3 linked regions of the Heyndrickxia acidicola genome follow. The main gene of each other region encodes a partner of the protein of the gene in region 2 in a complex. Links are inferred from orthologs where the notes say so. Each region holds a gene or a part of one and is shown on either strand. Other genes may lie near its edges. The genes, in order: A5N88_RS17175, A5N88_RS21010 and A5N88_RS05865.

What was found.
Region 1: the proteins of A5N88_RS21010 (region 2) and A5N88_RS17175 are in contact, whole or in part, in an NMR structure (PDB 1J6T), measured with the Escherichia coli proteins. The link is inferred for Heyndrickxia acidicola from one-to-one orthologs.
Region 3: the proteins of A5N88_RS21010 (region 2) and A5N88_RS05865 are in contact, whole or in part, in an NMR structure (PDB 2LRK), measured with the Escherichia coli proteins. The link is inferred for Heyndrickxia acidicola from one-to-one orthologs.

The regions. Positions count from the first base shown.
Region 1 is NZ_KV440953.1:3,664,248-3,672,100, forward strand. What follows is about bases 2,311-5,262. They hold A5N88_RS17175 (PTS mannitol transporter subunit IICBA), read left to right. Parts: upstream 2,311-2,807; coding sequence 2,808-4,718; downstream 4,719-5,262. Other genes in these bases: A5N88_RS17170 (formate/nitrite transporter family protein), read left to right, coding at 2,311-2,556; A5N88_RS17180 (BglG family transcription antiterminator), read left to right, coding at 4,803-5,262. Also shown: A5N88_RS17165 (DUF4084 domain-containing protein), read left to right, coding at 1-1,262; more of A5N88_RS17170, read left to right, coding at 1,762-2,310; more of A5N88_RS17180, read left to right, coding at 5,263-6,893; A5N88_RS17185 (mannitol-1-phosphate 5-dehydrogenase), read left to right, coding at 6,899-7,853. UniProt on the Escherichia coli protein: The phosphoenolpyruvate-dependent sugar phosphotransferase system (sugar PTS), a major carbohydrate active transport system, catalyzes the phosphorylation of incoming sugar substrates concomitantly with their translocation across the cell membrane.
Region 2 is NZ_KV440953.1:4,524,402-4,532,146, forward strand. What follows is about bases 1-2,844. They hold A5N88_RS21010 (HPr family phosphocarrier protein), read left to right. Parts: upstream 1-1,217; coding sequence 1,218-1,472; downstream 1,473-2,844. Other genes in these bases: whiA (DNA-binding protein WhiA), read left to right, coding at 227-1,186; A5N88_RS21015 (VOC family protein), read left to right, coding at 1,935-2,339; abc-f (ribosomal protection-like ABC-F family protein), read left to right, coding at 2,690-2,844. Outside these bases: more of abc-f, read left to right, coding at 2,845-4,330; A5N88_RS21025 (VOC family protein), read left to right, coding at 4,651-5,004; A5N88_RS21030 (hypothetical protein), read left to right, coding at 5,216-5,566; cell division protein FtsZ, read left to right, coding at 6,947-7,745.
Region 3 is NZ_KV440953.1:1,256,639-1,264,326, forward strand. What follows is about bases 3,144-5,930. They hold A5N88_RS05865 (PTS sugar transporter subunit IIA), read right to left. Parts: upstream 4,815-5,930; coding sequence 4,473-4,814; downstream 3,144-4,472. Other genes in these bases: A5N88_RS05860 (6-phospho-beta-glucosidase), read right to left, coding at 3,144-4,476; celB (PTS cellobiose transporter subunit IIC), read right to left, coding at 4,904-5,930. Outside these bases: A5N88_RS05840 (helix-turn-helix domain-containing protein), read right to left, coding at 1-772; A5N88_RS05845 (autorepressor SdpR family transcription factor), read left to right, coding at 1,106-1,390; A5N88_RS05850 (SdpI family protein), read left to right, coding at 1,374-2,012; chbG (chitin disaccharide deacetylase), read right to left, coding at 2,382-3,113; more of A5N88_RS05860, read right to left, coding at 3,127-3,143; more of celB, read right to left, coding at 5,931-6,211; A5N88_RS05875 (PTS sugar transporter subunit IIB), read right to left, coding at 6,255-6,560. UniProt on the Escherichia coli protein: The phosphoenolpyruvate-dependent sugar phosphotransferase system (sugar PTS), a major carbohydrate active transport system, catalyzes the phosphorylation of incoming sugar substrates concomitantly with their translocation across the cell membrane.

The sequences.
Region 1 (7,853 bases), 860 kb from region 2 along the record:
ACCGCAGGCTGTTTGAACTGTTTTTACGGGAAGCCATCGACAAGGCTATAGAGGAAAATGAACAAATTGCTGTGCTGCTGCTGGATTTGGATCGTTTTAAACAAATTAATGACGTACTGGGGCACAGCATGGGAGATCTTCTGCTTGTCAGGATGGCAAATCGTTTAAAGCTGGCTGTTCATCATCACGGGAAAGTTTTTCGGCTTGGCGGTGATGAATTTATTATGATTTTGCCAGGGGTGACATTAGAGAAGGTAAAGGATCAAGCTGAAAAAATTAAGCGGGTTATAAATCGCCCCCTGAAGCTGGAAAGTGAAGAAATTAGAATATCAACAAGTATAGGGATTTCGCTGTTCCCGAATCATGGAACGGATGCGGCTACTCTCATGAAACAGGCCGACGTGGCTATGTATCAGGCAAAGGAAGCTGGGAAAAATGCCTATCAATTTTTTACGAATGATATGAAAAATCGCATATCAAAACAAATGATGCTGGAAAAAGGGATAGAGGATGCTTTGAAAAACAACGCCTTTCAACTCGTTTATCAGCCGCTTGTGTCTACCAAAGACAGCCGAATTGTCGGGGCAGAAGCCCTTCTGAGGTGGGAGCATCCCGAGCATGGCTATATTCCGCCGCTGGAGTTCATTCCAATTGCCGAAGAGACCGGACAGATTACTGACATTGGCTACTGGGTATTAGAGCAAGCGTGCAGACAAGCTGTCATTTGGTATGAAAAGGGCCATCGTCTCCACTTATCCATCAATATATCGGTTACACAGTTCAAGCAGGCCGACTTTATAAAAAGAGTAAACCATATCCTAGCAGTAACTAAGGCAAGGGGAGAGCTGCTTATTTTTGAAATAACCGAAAGTGTTGCGATATTGGATGCAGAGATGGTGTATAAAGTCCTTAATCAGTTAAGAGAGCTGGGAATCAGAATAGCCATTGATGATTTCGGTACGGGATATTCCTCTTTAAATTATTTGAACCGATTTCCTATTAGTACACTGAAGATTGATAAGTCTTTTATTGACCACATTGCTGAAAGCTACGAAGACAGGCAGATTGTCTCAACCATTATCGGGCTTGCTGAAACGATAAAAGCGTCCGTAATAGCAGAAGGTGTTGAAGAGGCTTCACAGATGGAAATTTTGCAAACCCTTGGCTGTTTTTACGCCCAAGGCTACCTCTTCAGCAAGCCTTTAAAGCCCCAGGACCTTGAAAAGAAACTATTGGGAGATCCAGTTGTACCCGTAATATGAGAAAAGCCGCTTTTTTATACACTGTCTAGCTTCAGCGCCAAACGGATATCGGATTTTTACGTTTCCTGACTGCAATAAGTCAACATCCCGTGTGAACGACTTCTGCGTGTTACCGATATCAAAGTTTTCTAAGACTAGAAATTATGACGCCGATAAGCTAGACGCGTAATCCGCTCAAAAATAAAATTAAATAAAAAAAAGAAGCTGAAGACCCACTGTATAGGTTTTTGGCTTCTTTTTTGTCTGCTCTGGTTTTAAAAAAAACGTTACTTGCCTCCTTAGCAGCGATGAGGAAGCGCCCCAACTGCCCGAACCGACCGCGGCGCAGAAAGCGAGTGCCTTTAGCGTAAATCAACCGGCAGGAAGAACAAAGTGCTGCTGCATAAGCATGTTAAGAAAGATAGGATAGAAAGGATTTGTGGGAATTTTTAAAAAAATAGTTAAACCTATTATTTTAAAGGGAATGGAGTAAAGGGTTCAATGCAAAGGAGGGAGAAAAATGGCATTTCACAGTCCGCAGCAAATCGCTCAGGCAACAGTGGATGCAGGGGTTAGGAAGGCGAGCCTGCCGCTTCGCAGTATGACTGTACTTGGTTTTCTTGCAGGTGCATTTATTTCTATTGGTTTTTTATTGGATATTAGAGTATCGGCTGATCTTCCGAAAGCCTGGGGCTCATTCGGGACATTCCTTGGGGCAGCGGTATTCCCTTTGGGTCTTGTTTTAATTGTCCTTGCAGGAGGGGAGCTTTTAACAGGAAACATGATGGCAGTTCCGCTTGCTGTTTTTATGAGAAGAGTTTCAGCCAAAAAGCTGGTATACAACTGGATCATCATTACAATCACTAACTTTATAGGGGCATTATTTGTTGCTTATTTTTTTGGACATGTAGTCGGTTTGACGGAAACCGGCCCTTTTCTTACAAAAACGGTAGCGATCGCACAGGCAAAAGTGGGAGAAAACTTCTGGGAAAGCCTTGTCTCTGCGGTGGGCTGTAACTGGCTTGTGGGGCTTGCGGTCTGGCTTGCTTATGGGGCTGAAGATATGAGCGGCAAAATTCTTGGAATCTGGTTTCCCATTATGGGCTTTGTCGCCATAGGATTCCAGCACGTAGTAGCCAATATGTTTGTTATACCTGCTGCCATTTTTGCGGGCAAGCTGGGCTGGGGGGATTACATTATGAACTTCATTCCTGTTTTTATAGGCAATGCGATTGGCGGATGCATCTTTGTTGCAATGGCCTATTGGCTGGCGTATAAGAACGATCTGGAAGCGGATCGTGCAGGCAGGATATAAGGATAAAAATTAGCGGAGATTCTTACGGGGAACTCCGCTCTTTTTTGTGAGTGTATTCGTAGTTTCAAACGGGGAGTAATGGCCCTTGGGATTCCCTTTAAATGGGAATTGATTGGCATAAAATGACCAGAAGGAGAAACAATACCTTTGTCTCGGTTGACGCGACAAAGTTAGTTTTCTTCTTTGTTGTGAAAGGGCTCTCTGTGCCGTAGCATTAATAGTGTAAATTATATATGAAAGGAAGAGCGCATATGGCTCAATCTAATATAAAAGTAGCTGTGCAAAAGTTCGGCAACTCTTTAAGCTCCATGATTATGCCAAACATCGGGGCGTTTATTGCCTGGGGACTTATTACTGCTTTATTTATACCTACTGGCTGGCTGCCTAATAAACATCTTGCTACGCTTGTAGGACCGATGGTTACCTATTTATTGCCGCTTCTGATTGGATATTCAGGCGGTAAGCTTGTCCATGGCGACCGTGGAGCAGTGGTAGGTGCGATTGCGACAATGGGTGTTATTGTCGGTACCAATGTTCCAATGTTTTTGGGAGCAATGATTATCGGGCCGCTTGGCGGTTATTTGATTAAGCAGGTGGATCGATTATTTCAGGATAAGATTCGTCAAGGCTTTGAAATGCTTATCAATAACTTTACGGCAGGGATTGTTGGTGCTATCTTAGCAGGCCTTGCTTATTTTGGAATCGGACCTGCAGTTGAAGCCTTAAGTAATCTGCTGGCTTCCGGTGTTAATTTCTTAGTTAAACATCACTTAATTCCTTTAGCCAATATCTTTATTGAACCAGCTAAAGTTCTGTTCTTAAATAACGCAATAGGAAATGGAATTCTGGTGCCTTTAGGAATTGAACAAGCAAAAACCGCAGGAAAATCGATTTTGTTCTTGCTTGAAGCAAACCCTGGTCCTGGTATCGGGCTGCTTTTGGCATACTGCTTCTTCGGTAAAGGAAATGCGAAGCAATCCGCTCCTGGTGCAGCGATTATTCAATTTCTTGGCGGGATTCATGAAATCTACTTCCCATATGTATTAATGAAACCACTTCTTATTCTTGCTGTCATCGCAGGCGGAGTTTCCGGTGTATTCACACTTTCCGTCTTCCATGCGGGCCTGGTTGCTCCGGCATCACCGGGAAGTATCATAGCTGTTCTGGCCATGACACCTAAAGGCGGTTACTTTGGAGTGTTAGCTGGTGTTATCGTAGCAGCGGTTGTGTCTTTTGTTATCTCTGCAATCATTTTAAAAACCTCAAAAGATAAAGAAGGCGATATCTCTGAAGCAGCAGCAAAAATGGAACAAATGAAAGGAAAGAAAAGCTCAGTCGCTGGTGCATTAGCATCCAATCCGGGAGCCCTTCCTGATCAAGTAAATAAAATTGTTTTTGCCTGTGACGCAGGTATGGGATCAAGCGCAATGGGAGCATCCCTTCTCCGCAAAAAAGTAAAAGAAGCTGGTTTGAATCATATCTCGGTTACAAATACCGCGATTTCAAACATTCCTTCAGATGCACAAATCGTTGTTACACAGGAAGAACTTACACCGCGTGCTAAAAACAAAATTCCTGGCGCTTACCATGTGTCAGTGGACAATTTCTTATCAAGCCCTGAGTATGACAGGTTAATCGGCCAGCTGAAAAACGGCGGCGATAAAGCTGAGGTTCATGAAGTGGTCGAAGAGGCGGAAGATAACACACCGCATCCTGATCAAAACGGAAATGCCGATCAAGGACTTCTGCTTGAGAAGAATATTTTCCTTAACCAGGAATTCTCCAGCAAGGAAGAAGCCATTCGCTTTGCCGGAAGAGCCTTGGCGGACTCAGGCTATGTGAAGGAAAGCTATATTGAAGCCATGATTGCGAGAGATCAAATGACCTCTACGTATATGGGTAATGATGTAGCCATTCCACATGGTACAGAAGAAGCGAAAAAGGATGTACTTCAATCAGGCTTTACGGTCCTGCAGGTGCCAAATGGCGTTGACTTTGACGGCCAAAAGGTCCGATTAATTTTCGGTATTGCCGGTAAAGACGGCACACATCTTGAAATTTTGTCAGGCATTGCTGTAACATGTTCAGAAATGGAAAATATCGAGAAGATGGTTGCTGCTAAAACAACCAGAGAATTAATGGACATACTAAATAGTAAATAATCATTTTGCAGAATAGAAAAGCGTATGAATGACGCTTTTCTATTCACTATTTCTCGGGTCTATAAATAGAAATGGGTTGATAGTATGTTTATTACCTCCAGGGAAAAGGCCATTATCGAATTAATTATCAAGACATCCGGAAGACACACGGCTTTGTCCATCGCTACTTTTCTGAATGTAAGTGTTCGGACCATTCAGCGTGATTTAAAGTCAATCGAAAAAATTCTAAAGGATTTCGATCTTCAACTAATCCGTAATCCGAATGATGGGCTGGTCATTGAAGGGAAAAATGAAAAAATCTTTAAGCTGATCCAGCATTTAATGGGGATCCATCCGGTAGATCTGCCGCCTCAAGAAAGAAAGCTTCAGCTTTTATTGGCATTGCTGCAAAAGGAAGAGTCCTATAAAATACAAGGATTGGCTTTTCAGCTAGGTGTCAGTATTACGACCCTCACAGCCTATCTCGATGAATTGGCAGACTGGCTGGCTAATTTCCATGTCAAGCTGACAAGGAAGAGGGGAGTAGGCGTTGAAATTACAGGGAAGGAATTGGATAAGCGAAAAGCATTGGCAGGCTTCTTTCTGCTGTATTTCAATGAGGAGCTAATTGAAAGCTTATTTTTACTGGAAAAAGGGAATTGTTCAAATGAAAAGGTGCTGTACTTTTTTTCCCCGTCGTATCTTCATCAAATTGACAAAGCAGTGAATGCAAGCATCAACACAGGAATGGCGCGTCTTGCTGACAGTGACTACATTGGGTTCATTGTCCATCTCTGTATTACGATGCAACGGGCGGAAGAAGGATTTTTTCTGGAAGAGGAAAACAGCAGCCGAAGCGACGTAAGGGATGAATATCAATTAGTGGCAGATATTTGCGGAGCTCTTAAAGAGAATTTTTCCATACCCTTTTCACATGAAGATATTCATTATTTGGCTGTCATTCTTAAAGGGTCAAAGCTGCAGGCAGCCGATGCGGTGCCGTATGATAGTGTGGTGCTGGGGCAAAGAATTAAGAAATTAATCCAATATGTTTCCACTCAGCTGCATGTGGATTTAACGAAGGATTTTTCTTTGTTCCAGGGGCTGTTGGCACATATGGAGCCATCGCTATTCAGGATTAAGCAGCAAATGGGGCTATTTAACCCCTTAACAGAAGAAATCAAACGCAAGTATCCTGTTCTGTTTATGGCCATTAAGAATGGTGTGGAAAAGGAATTTGAAGAATTTGGTTTTTTTCCGGATGATGAGATTGCGTTTATTGTGCTTCACTTTGGCTCGGCGCTGGTCATGAGGGAAGAGGATCTGCCGATTCACGCTTTGGTTGTTTGTCCTACCGGAATTGGAACGTCAAAAATGCTGGCAAGCAGAATCAAGAAAGAGATTGTTGAGATTGATTCTGTTGAAGTGAAGTCCATAAAAGAAATGCAGGAAGGAAATTATGACCGCTATGATGTCATTATTTCTACCGTTAGGCTGCCGTTTATAGATATGGATTATATTCTCGTCACACCTCTTTTGAGTGAGGAAGATATAACGAACATCCGGGATTTTTTAAGAAAAAATATTGAGGCTCTCACTCAAAATAAGCATTATATTAAGTCGACGCAAAAAGAGCCTTCTGCACCTAAAACAGCGAAGCGGCCGATTACGGAAGTTCTTCAGGAGTTAAATGATACACAGCAGAGCATGGCCTCCTTGCTGACCAACTTTAGAGTATACCGCCTGCATCATTTACAAAGCCATGAACAGACGCTTTCAGAAATGGTCAGGCAGGCAGAAGAGGATAAGCTGTTAACGAATGGCCAGGACGTAATGGAGACGCTTAAAGAGCGGGAAAGAAAAGGCGGGCTTGGAATTCCCGGCACCAGCATGGGATTATTTCATTGCCGGAGTGAACACGTTAAACAACTCGTTTTTCAAATCTCTCATTTAGAAAATCCTTGTCTTGTAAAAGGCATGGACGGAAAAAACATGTATATGAAGAGTCTGCTGCTAATGCTTGCCCCAGAAGAATTAAGTGCAAGAGAGCAGGAAATTGTAAGTCTGGTCAGCACCAGCCTGATAGAAAATAATGAAGCGATTATGATTTTTTCATCATCGAATGAAGAGATGATTTTGGAAAGGCTTGAATCCATCTTTCTGGAATATCTCCATACTAATTTAATAAAGGAATGATAAGAATGAAACAAGCAGTACATTTTGGAGCAGGAAACATCGGCAGAGGGTTTATCGGAGCATTATTTTCACAATCCGGCTATCATGTAACGTTTGTGGATATTGCAGATCAAATTATTTCTAAATTAAATGAAGAAAAACAGTACCAAGTAAACTTGGCAACGGATGCCCATGAATCTATGACGATTGACAATGTGTCAGGCCTGAATAACCTGACACAGGAAAATGAAGTAATGGAAGCCATTAAAAATGCCACTTATCTGACGACAGCGATCGGACCGAATATCCTTCCTCGTATCGCTCCGTTAATGGCTAAAGGAATTGCTGAGAGAATAAAATCCAACAGCGAAAAGCTTTACGTCATTGCATGTGAAAATCAAATTTCTGCAACCGAGCTTTTAAAAGGCTATATTTTAGAAAGCCTTGATGAGGACACAAAAGCGAAGCTGGAAGGGCAGGTTTACTTCTTTAATTCCGCAGTTGACCGTATCGTGCCAATCCAGAATAACCAAGGCTCCTTAGACGTACTGGTTGAGCCATATTATGAGTGGGTTGTGGAAACAACAGAAACCATTCCTCCAGTAGAAGGCATGAAAATTGTTCCGGATTTGGCCCCTTTCATTGAAAGAAAGCTTTTTACCGTTAACACAGGACATGCTGTTATTGCTTATCTAGGATACTTAGAAGGAAAAGAGACAATCGATCAAACGCTCCAGGACGAAGAAATTGTGAAGCAGGTACAAGCAACACTTGGTGAAACAGGTGCCTACCTCATTAAGGAATACGGCTTAAATGCTGAGGAGCATCAGCAGTATATCAACAAAATTATTAATCGTTTCAAAAATGCTTACCTGAATGACGGTGTAACTCGTGTTGGACGTTCGCCGCTCCGCAAGCTTGGACCAAATGACCGCCTTGTACGCCCGGCTGTCCAAGCGCAAAAAGCAGGACTTTCCTATA
Region 2 (7,745 bases):
TTTGCAAAACAAAAAACAGAAAAATTCCCAGGTTGCGTATCTAAGCTTTATTATAATGGACGAAAAGCAGCAATTTAAGCGAAAACTCTTTTCTATACATCATGAATTTCTAAATAAATCAAGGCTTTAGACAAAGCGTTGAAAGGATTTCTCCCTTTCAGCATCTTTGCGATTATAGCCGTTAGTTGAAATAGAGAGAGCAGTCTCTATGTAGGAGGTGTCAGGCATGTCATTTGCATCTGAAACAAAAAAGGAGCTGACAAATCTTCAGGTAAAGGATTGCTGTGCGAAGGCAGAGCTTTCTGCCCTCATTCGAATGAATGGTTCCTTATCGTATTCCAATCGGATTCTGGTAGTGAACGTCCAAACGGAAAATGCAGCCATTGCCCGAAGGATTTATACACTGATTAAAAAAATATACAATACACCAGTTGAGCTTTTAGTCAGAAAGAAAATGCGTTTAAAGAAAAACAATGTGTATATTGTGCGATTAAAAAGCAAAGCGAAAGAAATATTAGAGGATTTGCAGATTCTTGAAGAGGGCTTTGTTTTTAACCATCATATCTCTCCGAATTTGATTAAAAAGAAGTGCTGCAAGCGTTCTTACTTAAGAGGGGCATTTCTTGCAGGAGGATCTGTTAATAATCCGGAAACATCATCCTATCACTTAGAAGTCTTCTCGCTTTATAAGGAGCATAATGATTCACTTTGTGAACTGATGAACTCTTTTGATTTAAATAGTAAGACTCTTGAAAGAAAAAAGGGTTTTATCACTTACTTAAAAGAAGCAGAGAAAATTACCGAGTTTTTAAATATTATAGGTGCCCATAGTGCCCTTCTTCGTTTTGAGGATGTTAGAATTGTAAGGGACATGCGAAACTCCGTGAATCGCTTGGTAAACTGTGAGACAGCTAATTTAAATAAAACGATTGGCGCTGCTCTCCGCCAGGTAGAAAACATTCGTTTTATTGAAAGCTCTGTCGGTTTGCAGGTTTTACCGGATAAATTAAGGGAAATTGCTGAATTACGGGTTGCCCATCAAGATGTAACATTGAAGGAATTGGGAGAAATGGTCTCAGGAAGCCACATCAGCAAGTCAGGGATCAATCACAGGCTGCGCAAAATTGATGAAATTGCAGATAAACTGCGTGCAGGTGAAGGGATTACGGCAGCGGTTACAGAATAAAAAAGGAAGAGTTAAAAAGGGAGTGTAGAAAATGTTGGAGAGACAAGTGGAAGTAAAGCTGAAAGCCGGCTTGCAGGCAAGGCCGGCTGCCCTATTTGTTCAAGAAGCAAACCGTTTCAATTCAGAGATTTTTTTGGAGAAGGATGGCAAGAGAATTAATGCCAAAAGTATTATGGGATTAATGAGTCTTGCAGTAGGAACAGGATCTTCCCTTACGCTGATAGCGGATGGGCAGGATGAGCAGGAAGCAATCGAGGCGCTGGCAAAATATATCGAAGAACGCTGATATGTGAAGGAAAGCAGGAAAGCAATACATACCTGCGCGGCACGGGAATGGTTTGCAATTAGCGAACTCTTTATCCTGTCCTTTTGTGCAAACGGTTCGACAAAAACAAAAAGTAAATAAGCTCATAAAGGGTAAAGTAAAAATGTCCGGAGGATGATCTCTGGGCATTTTTCTTGCTAAAACCTTTGTTTAGCTCATTTGTTTGGAACGCCTGCTTCAGCCCCCGTCACAGTAAAGAAATGTAACAAATCCTTATATTTTTTATAAACTTTGGCAAACATTTATTTGTTGGCTTTGTTACAAGCAGTAATCAAAATCAAGAATGTTTTTATTGTGCATAGAACTAGTGTTCGTGTATAATCAAATGGGAGACTGTCATGGCTCATTTCCATATGGAAGCAATGTAAGCAATGTAAGCACATTACAGTTAAATCTATTTTAATGGACAAAGGAGAATGGATGATGATTAAACCTTATTTAATGTTTAACAGGAAATGTGAAGAAGCTTTTACATTATACCGAAAGGCTTTTGATGGCGAATTAATGGCTATGCAAAAATATAGCGATATGCCTCCACATCCTGAATTTCCTGTGGCTGAAAGCGATAAAAACCTTGTTATGCACGCACAATTAAAACTGACGGAAAATGGTTACATCATGGGTTCTGATAGCAGCAGTGATATTAAACAAGGGCAAAACGTATGCATTAGTGTTGAGCTCAACTCTGAGGAGGCTGCTATTAAAGCTTGGAATATGCTTAAAGAAGATGGGAATGTACATATGGATCTTCAGCCAACATTCTTTTCAAAGCTTCACGGTTCTGTTAAAGATACATATGGAATTACCTGGATGTTTACGGTGAATTAAAAATTAAACATTCATTTTATTTGCAATTAAATGAAGTCAGCAGTTGCTTGAAAGTCAATGTTCAGAAAATTGTATATTGCAAAATTATCTGAGTAGTGTTAAAATAATTTACACTTATAAACGAAAGGAACGATGGGTGGACAATGGATAACTAACCTAATTTTTAACATTTGAAATTGTATATTTCAGATACTAAAAACTTAGGATTAGTCTGCCCATTTTTCTTTTTATGCTGTTTAGCTGCAAGGCTGGATAGCTTATTTGAGTACGGTAAAAATGAGATTTGACTAATCCTTCCAAGCTGATTTGGGAGGATTTTTTTCTCCCTGTAAAAGAAGGGATGATTCTTTATGCTAGAACTATTGCAATTACAAAATATAAAAGTTGAAATTCAGGACCGCATTATTTTTGAAAATATAAATACGAATGTCCAGCATCATGACGTCATCGGAATCATCGGGAAAAATGGCGCTGGAAAATCGACTTTATTACAATTATTGAACAGAGAATTTCCACCAACAGAGGGACACATAAAATACTTGCAAAATGACCTCGCAATCACAATGGTTGAACAAGAAACCGAGTCATATTCCTTTAATGAGATATCCTCTCAAGAAGAAGCACTATTAAAGAAATGGCAGGTTCCGACCCATAGCTTCTCTCATTTAAGCGGGGGAGAAAGATTAAAAGCACGGCTTGCAAAAGGCCTAGCCAAAGATGCCGACATTTTATTGCTGGACGAACCGACTAATCACTTGGACGAACAAAGTACTGACCTCCTTTTAAAACAGCTTACCGATTTTAAAGGTACCATTTTCCTTGTATCACATGATCGTTATTTCCTAGATAAAATTGCCACGAAAATATGGTCAATAGAAAATAAAACGCTCATTTGTCATAAGGGCAATTACTCGAGCTATATGGAATTTAGAGAAAGGAACAGACTTGCACAGCAGCGTGAATATGAGAAGCAGCAAAAGATGATAGAACGCATTGAAGGTCAAATGAAACAACTAACATCATGGTCTGAATCAGCCCACGCACAATCTACAAAACAGGATGGCTTTAAAGAATACTATCGTGCAAAGGCTAAACGAATGGATTCACAAGTAAAATCGAAACAAAAGCGTCTTGAAAAAGAACTTGAAAAGATGAAAGTGGATGCTCCAGAGCCTGAATACGAGGTGGAATTTTCCTTTAAGGCAAATCCCAAGATAGGAAAACGCTTTTTAGAAGTTAAACATGTCGAAAAGTCCTTTGAAGGACGAACGCTTTTTAAAGATGTTCATTTTACGATACAGCATGGCGAAAAGGTCTCCGTTATAGGACCAAATGGCAGTGGCAAGACTACTTTTTTGAACATGATAGTTGGAAAAGAAGCAGCTGCTAAAGGCGATATTTGGGTTTCTCTTTCAGCACATATCGGCTATTTAGCTCAAGAAGTATTTGATTTGCCTCTTGATCAAACACCCAAACAGTTATTCGAGCAAGAGTCCTTTGAAGCGAGAGGCCGCGTACGAAACTTTATGAAGCATTTAGGATTCATCAAATCTCAGTGGACAGAGCCTATCGGAAATATGAGCATGGGTGAGCGTGTGAAGTGTAAGTTAATGAAATATATTCTTGAAGAAAAAGATGTACTCATTCTGGATGAACCAACCAACCACCTCGATTTGGCTTCCCGTGAACAGCTCGAACAGACACTAAAACAATATAACGGTACGCTGTTAGTCGTATCGCATGATCGCTACTTTCTGGGGAAAATCACAAACACGAAGCTGGTTTTTTCAAATAACAGCATTATTAAGCGATTAAATAGGAAAGAATCTTTACCGAAAAGAGATGATAGAGAAGAATTGCGTTTAACACTTGAAACAGAAAGACAAGAAGTCCTGGGCAAGCTCAGTTTTATTAGCCCCAGTCATAAAGATTATGAAAAGCTTGACCTTAGATTCAAAGAACTCACCAAGAGGATAAACGAACTTTCGTAAAGAATTTAACGAAGGGATGATGTTGATTTTTAACATTTCATATTTGTTATTATTAAGTGAGCAAAAAAGACGATTTGTACATTAACGTAAAGGGTTCCGTTTTGAGGTGCTTTTTCAAAAATAAGGGGTTTAATGACAAGCGAAATGACATGAAAATTAAAAGAAACTCGTTAGTTTTGACGAGTTTCTTTTTTGTGCTAAATATTCTGAAACTGTTATATCGGCTAGGTTATAATTAACTTGTACATTATTCAACTAACTTGCAGGCTAGCTTGAAAAGAAAAAGGGTTCTTTTTAAATCTAAACTGGAGGAATACTAAATGAAATTAGGATATGTGATGGTATTTGTTTCAGATCTCCGAGAAGCAAAAAGGTTCTATTCTACTCTACTGGGGATGCCTATAATATCGGAGAAGAACAATCAATTAATTTTTCAATTAGAAGGTACACAACTTGTTGCGTTTAAGTGTGAAAAAAATGGGCAGGTGGGAGATTATTCAAACGAAGCTAGAACAGTGTTAGTGTTCCACGTAGATTCTATTGAGAAAAAGTTTTATGAAATGAAGTCGAAGGGTATTAAATTTTTACACGAAAAACCTACTGAAGCTCGATATGCCGCCTTTCTAGACCCTTTTGGAAATGTTTTTGAGATTGCAGAACATTCATCTATCTAAAAAAATGTATGTTCAGAAACTCGCCAATCCTCTTTTTTCTCTAACCTCTTCTTTGGCGCAATGAAATGCTAAATGGCCTCCAAAATGACTATGCCCATTCATACGTCATTTCTCTTATCATTTATTCAAAAAGCAAATCAATACGGAACCCTTAACACTTAAACGTGAATCGTCTTTTTTACCATAGCCCCATTGGAATATCAACAGGTGGATGGTGCTAAGCACAATCGAAGTCTCAGCAAAGCTTGTTGGTGAATTGAATCTAAAGTTGATTGAAGCGGAAGGCACGAGACTCCTGCGGGATCAGCTGGCCAAAGGGAGACCCCGCAGGAGCAAGGCGAAGAGGAGGCTCCCGGCCGCCCGCGGAAAGCGAGTGCCTGAAGCGGAAATCAACCAGCAGGAAGACCAGAACGCAACCAATGTTCATGTTATGTTCCAATATAATTTGAATCCAAAGTTGATTGAATCGAAAGCTGCGAGAAAAGCTTGGCCAAAGGGAGAGACCCCGCAGGAGCAAGGCGAAGAGGAGGTTCACGGCCGCCCGCGGAAAGCAAGTGTCTGAAGCGGAAATCAACCAGCAAGAAAATGCAAAGCACAGCCAAAGCCTCTGAAAAGACTGTAGTAAAAATGTATCAAACATATATTATTGCGAAAAATGACAGACTCAAATAAAAAAACCTGCCATGGTTGTATGGCAGGCTTCGCAATTGGTATTATTTCTTATCGTTATTATTAGTCAGCTCATTGCGGCTGATAATATGGTCGATTAAACCATATTCTTTTGCTTTTTCAGCAACCATGAAGTTGTCGCGCTCTGTATCTCTTTCAATCACTTCAAGAGGCTGGCCAGTACGCTCTGACATGATTTGGTTCAGCTTTTGGCGAAGGAAAAGGATACGTTTAGCAGCAATCTCAATTTCTGTTGCTTGACCCTGTGCACCGCCAAGTGGCTGATGGATCATAACCTCACTGTTTGGAAGTGCATAACGCTTGCCTTTTGCTCCTGCATTAAGAAGGAATGCACCCATAGATGCAGCCATTCCGATACAAATCGTTTGGACATCCGGCTTAATAAACTGCATAGTGTCATAAATCGCCATACCAGCCGTGATACTGCCGCCAGGGCTGTTTATGTAGATGGAGATATCTTTTTCAGGATTTTCAGACTCCAGGAATAGCAATTGTGCTACAATAGAGTTTGCCACATTGTCATCAATGGCGCTTCCAAGCATAATAATACGGTCTTTTAACAAGCGGGAATAAATGTCATATGCACGTTCTCCGCGGCTTGTTTGTTCAATAACTGTAGGGATTAAGTTCATATACTTTCTCCTCCTTTTTTCATTCCTGTCCGCTTTCCAGTTAGCGGCAAGGCATAGCTAATCTAGTTTTTTCCCTATAAAGGAAAACTGAAACATTTAAGGAATGTATTGCTCCTTATGTAATGTTATCATACACCAAATGGTCAATTAAGGTCAAACAAATCAATTTGGTTTTTATAAAAAAATTCGATCCTGTTGTATGCAACAGCCCTTAAATATACTTTAAACATATTAGCCAGAATTTTAACTTTTTAAACGCGAAAAAAGAGTTGCAATATCTCTTTTTTTCTATTATACTATTTTAGTGACGGACTTGCCCTCGTGGTGCAACGGATAGCACGTGAGATTCCGGTTCTTAAGATGTGGGTTCGATTCCTGCCGAGGGCGTACTACTATTAAACAAAAAATGCCTCTGCGCTTTATGAAAAGTGCAGAGGCATTTTTATGTGCTTTTTATGAACAATATCATCTGCCTTTAATGTTAATCATAATGAATCTTTACAAAATTATCCTGCCTCCCCAAAAAAGATATATAAGAATTCGAATAATATGAAGAAGTACTTCTGATACCTTTAAAAACGTAAAAAATCATGGAGATGGATAAAAGAGGAGGGATCATCATGTTAGATTTTGAAACGGTTATCGACCAATTCGCAACGATTAAAGTTATTGGTGTTGGAGGAGGAGGCAACAACGCTGTAAACCGTATGATTGAGGATGGTGTCGGCGGTGTAGAGTTCATTGCCGTTAATACTGATGCTCAAGCTCTTAATCAATCAAAAGCAGGAATTACAATGCAAATCGGTGCAGCATTAACAAGAGGTTTAGGAGCGGGCGCCAACCCTGAAATAGGAAAAAGGGCTGTGGAAGAAAGCAAAAAGCAAATTGAAGAAGTGTTGGCAGGTGCAGATATGGTTTTCGTTACAGCCGGAATGGGCGGCGGTACAGGCACTGGTGCAGCCCCTGCTATTGCAAAAATTGCCAGTGAGCTTGGTGCCCTGACAATTGGGGTTGTAACACGTCCTTTCAAATTTGAAGGACGTAAGCGTGCAACAAACGCAATCAGTGGAATTAACGCAATGAGGGAGGCAGTGGATACCTTAATTATTATTCCAAATGATCGGTTATTGGAGATCATTGATAAAAGAACCCCTATGCTAGAAGCTTTTCGTGAAGCGGATAATGTGCTTCGTCATGGGGTTCAGGGGATTTCCGATTTAATTGCTGTACCAGGTTTAATTAATCTTGACTTTGCTGATGTTAAAACGGTCATGTCTCATAAAGGAACAGCTTTAATGGGGATTGGCACTGGCAAGGGTAAAGATCGTGCTGTTGAAGCGGCACAGAAAGCCTTAAATAGTCCGCTGCTTGAAACTTCTATTAATGGAGCGCATGGTGTAATCATGAACATCACAGGCG
Region 3 (7,688 bases), 3.3 Mb from region 2 along the record:
CTACTTCAAAGACTTTAGAGATTTCGATAAAACGTTCAAGAGCCTGCTCAAACTTTTCAGGCCAATTGGCAACTAACACCAAATATGACTGTGCAGGCCCAAGTAGACCGCGTAGATGTTGATAAAGGCTGACCTGTAAAGCTTCTTTTGCCTTCTCTATATTTCCCGTCATTTGATAGGCTCTGGAGAGTAAAAAGTTATCACTGATCGGCGGCTTCATTGTTTCGTCAAGCAGTTCCAAAGCTTCCAAGGGCTGATTTAAGATGATGTGACATACCGCTTCCATTGAATTTGCCTGCTTTGCAATCCAAATATCATCACTTTCCTTCTTAATCCTGATACATAAATCAATGGATTCCTGTATCACTGCTTCCTGTTTTTCCTTTTCTGCAGCAAGCATAAAATGATTGACCAATAATTTGGCCATTTGCAGTAAGAGGGGAAAACAAGAAAAATATTTCTTTATAATTGCACGGCATTGGCCGTATACTTCATCAAAAGGCTTACTACTAAAATCCTCCGCTAGCCGGTGATATGTTTTCTTTATATCCTCTTTTGTCATTTGCGGGAGATACCCAATGAGTTCATCAATACTTATATTAAAAAAAGATGCCAATTGTGGAAGTAGGGTGATATCTGGATAGCTTTGAGCCGTCTCCCATTTGGATACGGAAGCCTTCGATACACCGATATACTCAGCAAGTTTGTCCTGTGTGATGCCTTTTTCTCTTCTTTTTGATGTAATAACTTTTGCAATATTTATTTCTCTCATCATTTTCATTCCCCCTACTGTTATTAAAATGTATTTTACCGACAATTCCAATGGAGTTATGCTTTATTTCAGTTGAAAAAATCAACCGTTACTTAACAATGTCTTTACTACACCTAAATTCGTTTCAGCATTTGTGAACATTCTTTGTGTTTGGCTTACTGGGGTAGCGCTCACACAGCACCTTTACAACTTTAAGGAAAGATAAGAAAAACATTTGTGGAGAACGTTGTTTTTGTGCAGAGCGTTTTAATAAGAATTTAGTTTAGAAATTTCCCGAAAAATAATTCACTATATAGCTAATTAGCTATACAATAATAATTGAGGAAGGTGAATATGATGAACGAGAGCATCTTTAAAGCGATGTCTGACCAAACACGCAGGAAGATTATCGAGTTACTAAAAGAAGGACCCAAAACAGCAGGTGAAATATCTGAACATTTTTCATCTGCTCAACCAACTATTAGCCGTCATCTGAATGTCCTCAAAAATGCAAACTTGATTATTGCCCAACGAGAAGGAAATTTCATTATTTACAAACTTAATACCACTATTATTCAAGAATGGCTTGTATGGCTTTTTGAACACTTTGGAGGTGGTCATTATGAAAAAGAAAAATAATGCAATGCCTTGGTGGGGGTGGCTTACATGGGTTTTGGCGATTATACTCGGAATAATTGCTTATACACATCTTCCAGCTGAAGTTGCAGGAAAAGCGAACCATATGAGACCAAGTTGGCTAATCGTTTTATATGAGCCAGCTATTATGCTTGTTATCATTCTTTTATGGCATGTCCTATGGAGAATTGACCCAAAGAAAAAAAATTATGATTCTTTTTGGTCAACATATCGTTATATTGGCGGCGTGATTGTCGTATGTATTGGAATCATCTATGCAACTGTCTTAGGTCATAGCTTACACATCCTATCGATACGATTTGCACCGAGTGCATACGGTATCATGTTCATGCTCATAGCCAACATATCCACCCGCCTTCAGCCAAATTGGTGGGTAGGATTCAGAACACCTTGGACTTTATCAAGTACGGAAAGTTGGATCCGTACACATCGTCTTGGAGGACAATTAGGAATTCCGATGGGACTTCTTATCATCATTTTTGCCTGGACTTTACCACTAAACTTAATGATGATAATAGCAGTTGTGGTTCCGGTGATTTTATGGGTAGGTATTATAGTGGTGGCCTCTTATTTTTATGCCAAGATTGAAATACCGAAAGATTAATAATCAAGAAAAACTCTTTAATATAAAGAATTTATAAATTATTAAAAACCTGTATCGAATTAAAATTCGACACAGGTTTTTTAATAAAGTTTATTATCCCTTCGACTACCTTTAAATCACTTTACAGGTGAATTTTGATTCCAAAACTGTTGTCTATTTGTGTGTCGTTTAAACCGATTCACCCTAAAACAGTACATACGATTAAATACGGAATCTACTGCTTTTTTTATTGCTAATTCGTTTTCAAAAAGTGTGTTAATTGGCATGCAAAATCGTTGTGAATTAGCGTTTTGTATTAAATAACCAAATCTGTTAATAAAAAACCGCATAGCTAAAAGCTGCATACCGTAAACATCGACTTCATAAACCCTACTCTACCGCAATCCCCTCTTTCACCAGCTGTACTGAAGCCGGGAGCTTCACTGTTGTCAGGATCTCCGTTTCCTTTACTCTCTCGATTGCATAGGAGGATCCAGTTAACAAAGCCTGATCAACATAACCCGGGTGGCACATGACTTCGACGGTTGAATTGTCCGGAGCTTTGCTTGCGATGTCGTCAAAATAATCTTCGGTTGCCGTAGAACCGTAAAAATCATGCAGGAAGACATCGCTAAAAGCCGGAACACCGTCCACTGCCTGATCAGAAGCGAGGCGGCAGGATAATCCGTATTTCCGGGAAAGCCTCTGTACTACGGTGAGGAATTCTGGAATGGTATGGGTGTGATGGTGGCTGTCAAAATGGCTTGGGGTAAGTCCTGTTGCTAGGAAAGCTTCGATTTGGGCAGACCACTCCCGCTCCAGTTCTTCCAAGGAAACGTCGCTTACATGCTCGCGCAAATAGGAAAGCTTTTTAAATTTTCCTTCTTGATCCACGAGGGATGGCACATCATCCAAAAGCGGCTTTCCGCATGTCAGGACAAGATGGATGCCCACCATCAGCTTGGGATTTTCTTTAGCGAGCACAACGGCATGAGGAACTCCTGGCATATTCATCATCATGGTGGCACTGTTGACGATCCCGTTTTGATGGCAGTCGATTATGGCGTGGTTGATCCCTCTTGTGTAACCAAAATCATCGGCATTTACAATTAATTTAATCAATTAGCTTCCTCCTTTACCCTTTGGCAGCGGCTACTTTTTTGGTTTTAAAAAACTGCGGCAAATACGCTTTGTGTGCTTCCAGCATTTCATCTACAATCTTTTTCGCCAGCTTATCGGAGGCGACTAGCGGGTTAATGGTCAAGGCTAAAACGACTTTGTCATAGCTGCCCTCCACTGCCGCTTCACAGGCAATGCGTTCAAATGATTTGATTTGCTGCACAAGTCCGCGGGCTGCCACGGGAATGTCGCCCATCGTGATCGGTCTTGGGCCATCCTTTGTAATCACACAGCTGACTTCAACTGCTGACTCATACGGAATGCTCGCAATCGCTCCTTTGTTCATCGTATTGACCGGCTGAATATCCCCTTTATCCGTATAAATGGAAGTAATCAGGCGAACCGCTGCATCACTATAGTAGGCTCCGCCCCGTTTTTCCAGCTGCGGAGGCTTAATGGCAAGGTTCGGATCCTTGTAGAGCTCAAACAATTCATCCTCCAGACGTTTGACGACTTCGGCACGGGTTCCTTCTTTTTCAGCCGTTTCGATCGTTTTCTTGACCATCTCCGGCATCTTGTAATAGTAGTTGTGGTATGCGCAGGTGAGGGCATTTAAGGATCGGATGAATTCTGGCTCCCAGCCCTGTCCCTGAACATTTTTCACAAAAGATGTATTGGCCGGGTCGCTTAACAGCTCGATTACCCTGTCTTTCACGCTTACACCATCCACATAAACATCCAGCCCGTACACCATATGATTCAAGCCGGCAAAATCAATCCGGACACGGGAATGCTCAACATCGAGAAGCTTTGCGATTCCCATTTCCATTCCGATTGGCACATTGCAAAGGCCAACGACACGACGGAAATCACTGTGCCGAAGCACGGCTTCTGTGACCATTCCGGCAGGATTCGTAAAATTCACCAGCCAGGCTTCCGGGCACAGCTCTTCCATATCCTTGACGATGTCCAAAATGACCGGGATGGTACGCAGTCCTTTAAACAGACCGCCAGGGCCGTTCGTTTCCTGTCCGAGGACGCCATGCTTCAAAGGGATTCGTTCGTCTTTTGCACGGGCATCCAACAGCCCGACACGGAATTGTGTTGTAACAAAGTCGGCATCCTTCAGGGCTTCGCGGCGGTTCAGTGTTAAGTGAACCTCTACTGGAAGACCTGCTTTTTCAAACATCCGCTTGGCCAAATCCCCTACGATTTCCAGCTTTTCTTTTCCTTCCGGTACATCCACAAGCCAAAGCTCCCCAAGCGGCAGCTCCTGATACCGTTTAATAAATCCTTCTACAAGCTCCGGAGTATAGCTTGAGCCTCCTCCAATTGTTGCAATTTTAACGGTCTTTTTTTCGGTCATTCTGTTTCCTCCCCTTTGCGGCTTGCGGCCATTTCCTGGCGGATGTCGATGATTTCCGCAGCTAAATCCTTCACTGTCAAAGCGTTCATCAAATGATCCTGCGCATGGACAAGAAGAATCGGCAGGTCCAATGCTTCCCCGCCGGCTTCAGCCTGAATCAGCTGTGTCTGATATTTATGAGCTTCATTCAGTTCCCTACCTGCTTCTGAAAGCTTTTCTAAAGCCGACGCAAAGCTTTTTTCTTTTGCCTCAAAGATGGCTTCCATCGCAAGACTCCTTGCATTTCCCCCGTGCAGAATTAGCTGAAAGGATATGGTATACAATTCTTCTTTTGTCATCTTTTCACCTTCTCTAAATATTTACGTTTATGTAACGAATGGAGCCTGCCCGAAGGCAAGCCCCTGTTATCCAAGGCTTACAGCATATTCTATGCACCCTTTTCCATCTTCAGGTTTTGTTTATCCCAGATTTTAAAGAATGGAAAATAGATGACAAAACCGATCGCCAGGTTGATCAGCTGCATTAAGGAGCCGACAATACTTCCGGTTGCAAGGAATCCTCCGATTATAGGCGGCGTTGTCCACGGAGGAAGGGTTCCATTCGTTTTTGGCACAAGACCGGTATGCATTGCAATATAGGTAACAATCGTTGTCACAAGCGGCGTCAGGATGAATGGAATCATGAGAAGCGGGTTCATAACGATTGGTGCACCGAAGACAATCGGTTCATTGATATTGAAAATTCCCGGTGCAATGGCCAGTCTTCCCAGCTGCTTGGCTTGCTGGCTTTTTGAGAAAAAGACCATCATGAGCGCGAATGTGATGGTAGCACCGGATCCGCCCATATAAATGAAAATATCAAAGAATGGCTGGGTAAATACATGCGGGAGTGCTTCATGATTTTGAAATGCAATCCGGTTCGCATCCGTAGCCGCAAGCCAGACCGGTCCCATAACGCTTCCGACAATGGCGGCTCCGTGCAAACCAACCGTCCATAAAAGCTGAAGCAGCAGGACGATCACAAGCGTTCCAATCAAGGATCCTCCAAACGCAGAGAGCGGTCCCTGCAGGAGAGTGCCGACTACATTGTGTAGGCTTCCAAACGAAGTTTGTTCCACTAACAGGCGGAGAATCCAAACCACCGCAATGACGACAAACCCCGGAATGAGCGCGATAAAGCTTTTACTGACAGATGGCGGCACACCGTCCGGCAGTTTAATGACAATGTTCTTCTGTACAATAAAACGGTAGATTTCAGTAGAAAGAATGGCGAGAATCATCGCAACAAACAAGCCTTTGCTGCCAAGGTAGGACAAGGAAAGAACGCCGTCTACTTCAATGGCTGTTTTGGCGCCCAGAGGTGTAAACATCGTAAAATACGGCGTGGCCAAAACAAAGGCCGCAACAGAAATCGCCCCTGCAGATAGGGCATCCACATTGTATTTTTCCGCTAGGCGGTAGGCAATCCCGAAGGCGGCAATCAGGGCCATAATATTAAAGCTGGCATTCACTGGATAGAGAAGCTTTGTTTGCCAGCTTGCTCCAAAGGTTCGTGCCATAAAATCCGCATACCCCGGAATGGGAAGGCTGCTGATAATAAGAAACAGCGATCCGATAATCAAAAGCGGCATCGTTAGGATAATCCCGTCACGAAGAGCCTGTAAATGTCTTTGACCGGCAACTCTTCCTGCAGCCGGCAGTATTTTGTTCTCAACAAATTGGCTGACATTGCTCATACGATCACCTCGTCTGTTTTTGGTTATTACGGGGCCAATCGAATTACGGAATGAGTGACAGGGCGTGCTTTAACACTTCAGGGCCATTGCACATCCCATAATGAACCGTGTTGATCGCTTCTACTTTTATACCTTTTGTTTCTCCTTTTTTCTTTAATTGCGGCAAAAGATAGCGTACCTGCGGGCCGATTAAGAGCACGTCCGCCCTATCCAAATGGCGGTCCACTTCACTAGCCCCTACGGCCCAAATTTCTGCTTCCACTCCCTGTGTTTTGGCGGCCGTCTCCATTTTTGTCACCAAAAGGCTTGTTGACATGCCGGCAGCGCAGCAAAGCAAAATGTGTTTCATCCAATTCCCCCTCTTTTTGTGTAATCGCTTACAATTTTTAGGATGTATAATGCCAATCTGCTAATCTACCACTAAGGTATTCTCTTCTTTTTCACTTTATGTATAGGGAAAAAGGGAATCACTGCAGAAATATATTACCGATTTTTTCCTATTATCTCGTGCTGTTCATTTCGTAAAATAACGAGGATGAATGCCGACACTAAACTGCTGAATCCATTTCCTTTTCTTCCTTCGTCTTCAATTTATCCCACATCCGGAAGAATGGAAGGTAAATGAAGAAGTCCAGGACCATACTGACGAGAGCATGACAGCGCCGGAAATATGGTCGCCTGTCGCAAAAAATCCGGAAATAATGGGTGGTGTGGTCCATGGCACAGCAGCGATTGTTTTGGCTATAAGCCCAGTTTCCATACCAATTTAGGTACCTATTACATTCACAATCGGAGCAAGGAAAAACGGAATGATTAGAAGTGGTTTCAGGACAATCGTCGTACCCAAAATGACGGGGTCATTGATCATGAATAAACAGGAAGGCAACGCCAGCTTACCGAGTTGTTTGAGCTGTTTGCTTTTTGCCCAGAAAATCATCAAAATCACAAAGGAAATCGTCCCGCCTGTTCCCCCAATGGTGACAAAGCTTCCATAGAATTCATTGGTAAAGATATTGGGAATTGGCTGGTGCTGCGCAAATGCAGCGGCATTTTCGCCAGTTGCCTTTAACCAAATCGGGCTCATTACCATTCCGACAATATTGTCGCCATGAAGGCCCCCAATCCAAAATAAGCTGATCAAAAATACGCCTACAATCGTCCCTGCAAGAGGATGCTGAGCGGCTGGGAAAGAACGGCGGCAACAACATTGTGAAGACTCGCTGCTGAAGTTGCTCCAATTTCGTGCAGGTGATCAATCAAAAGACACACCCCTCTTTTTTCCAGTATTATCCCTATTGTGATTTGCTTTATATTCGTATGCGAGGTTGTCCGCTTCTTTCGCTTTTTCTGGTTGAAAAATGGAAAAACGCGGCTAAGAGATCACTTAGGAAGACAACAATTCCTTCTTATCCTCCAAAGACCCAATAGCACAAGCTACTCATCCAACATAATATGAAGTACAAAGGAAGGAGGGAAA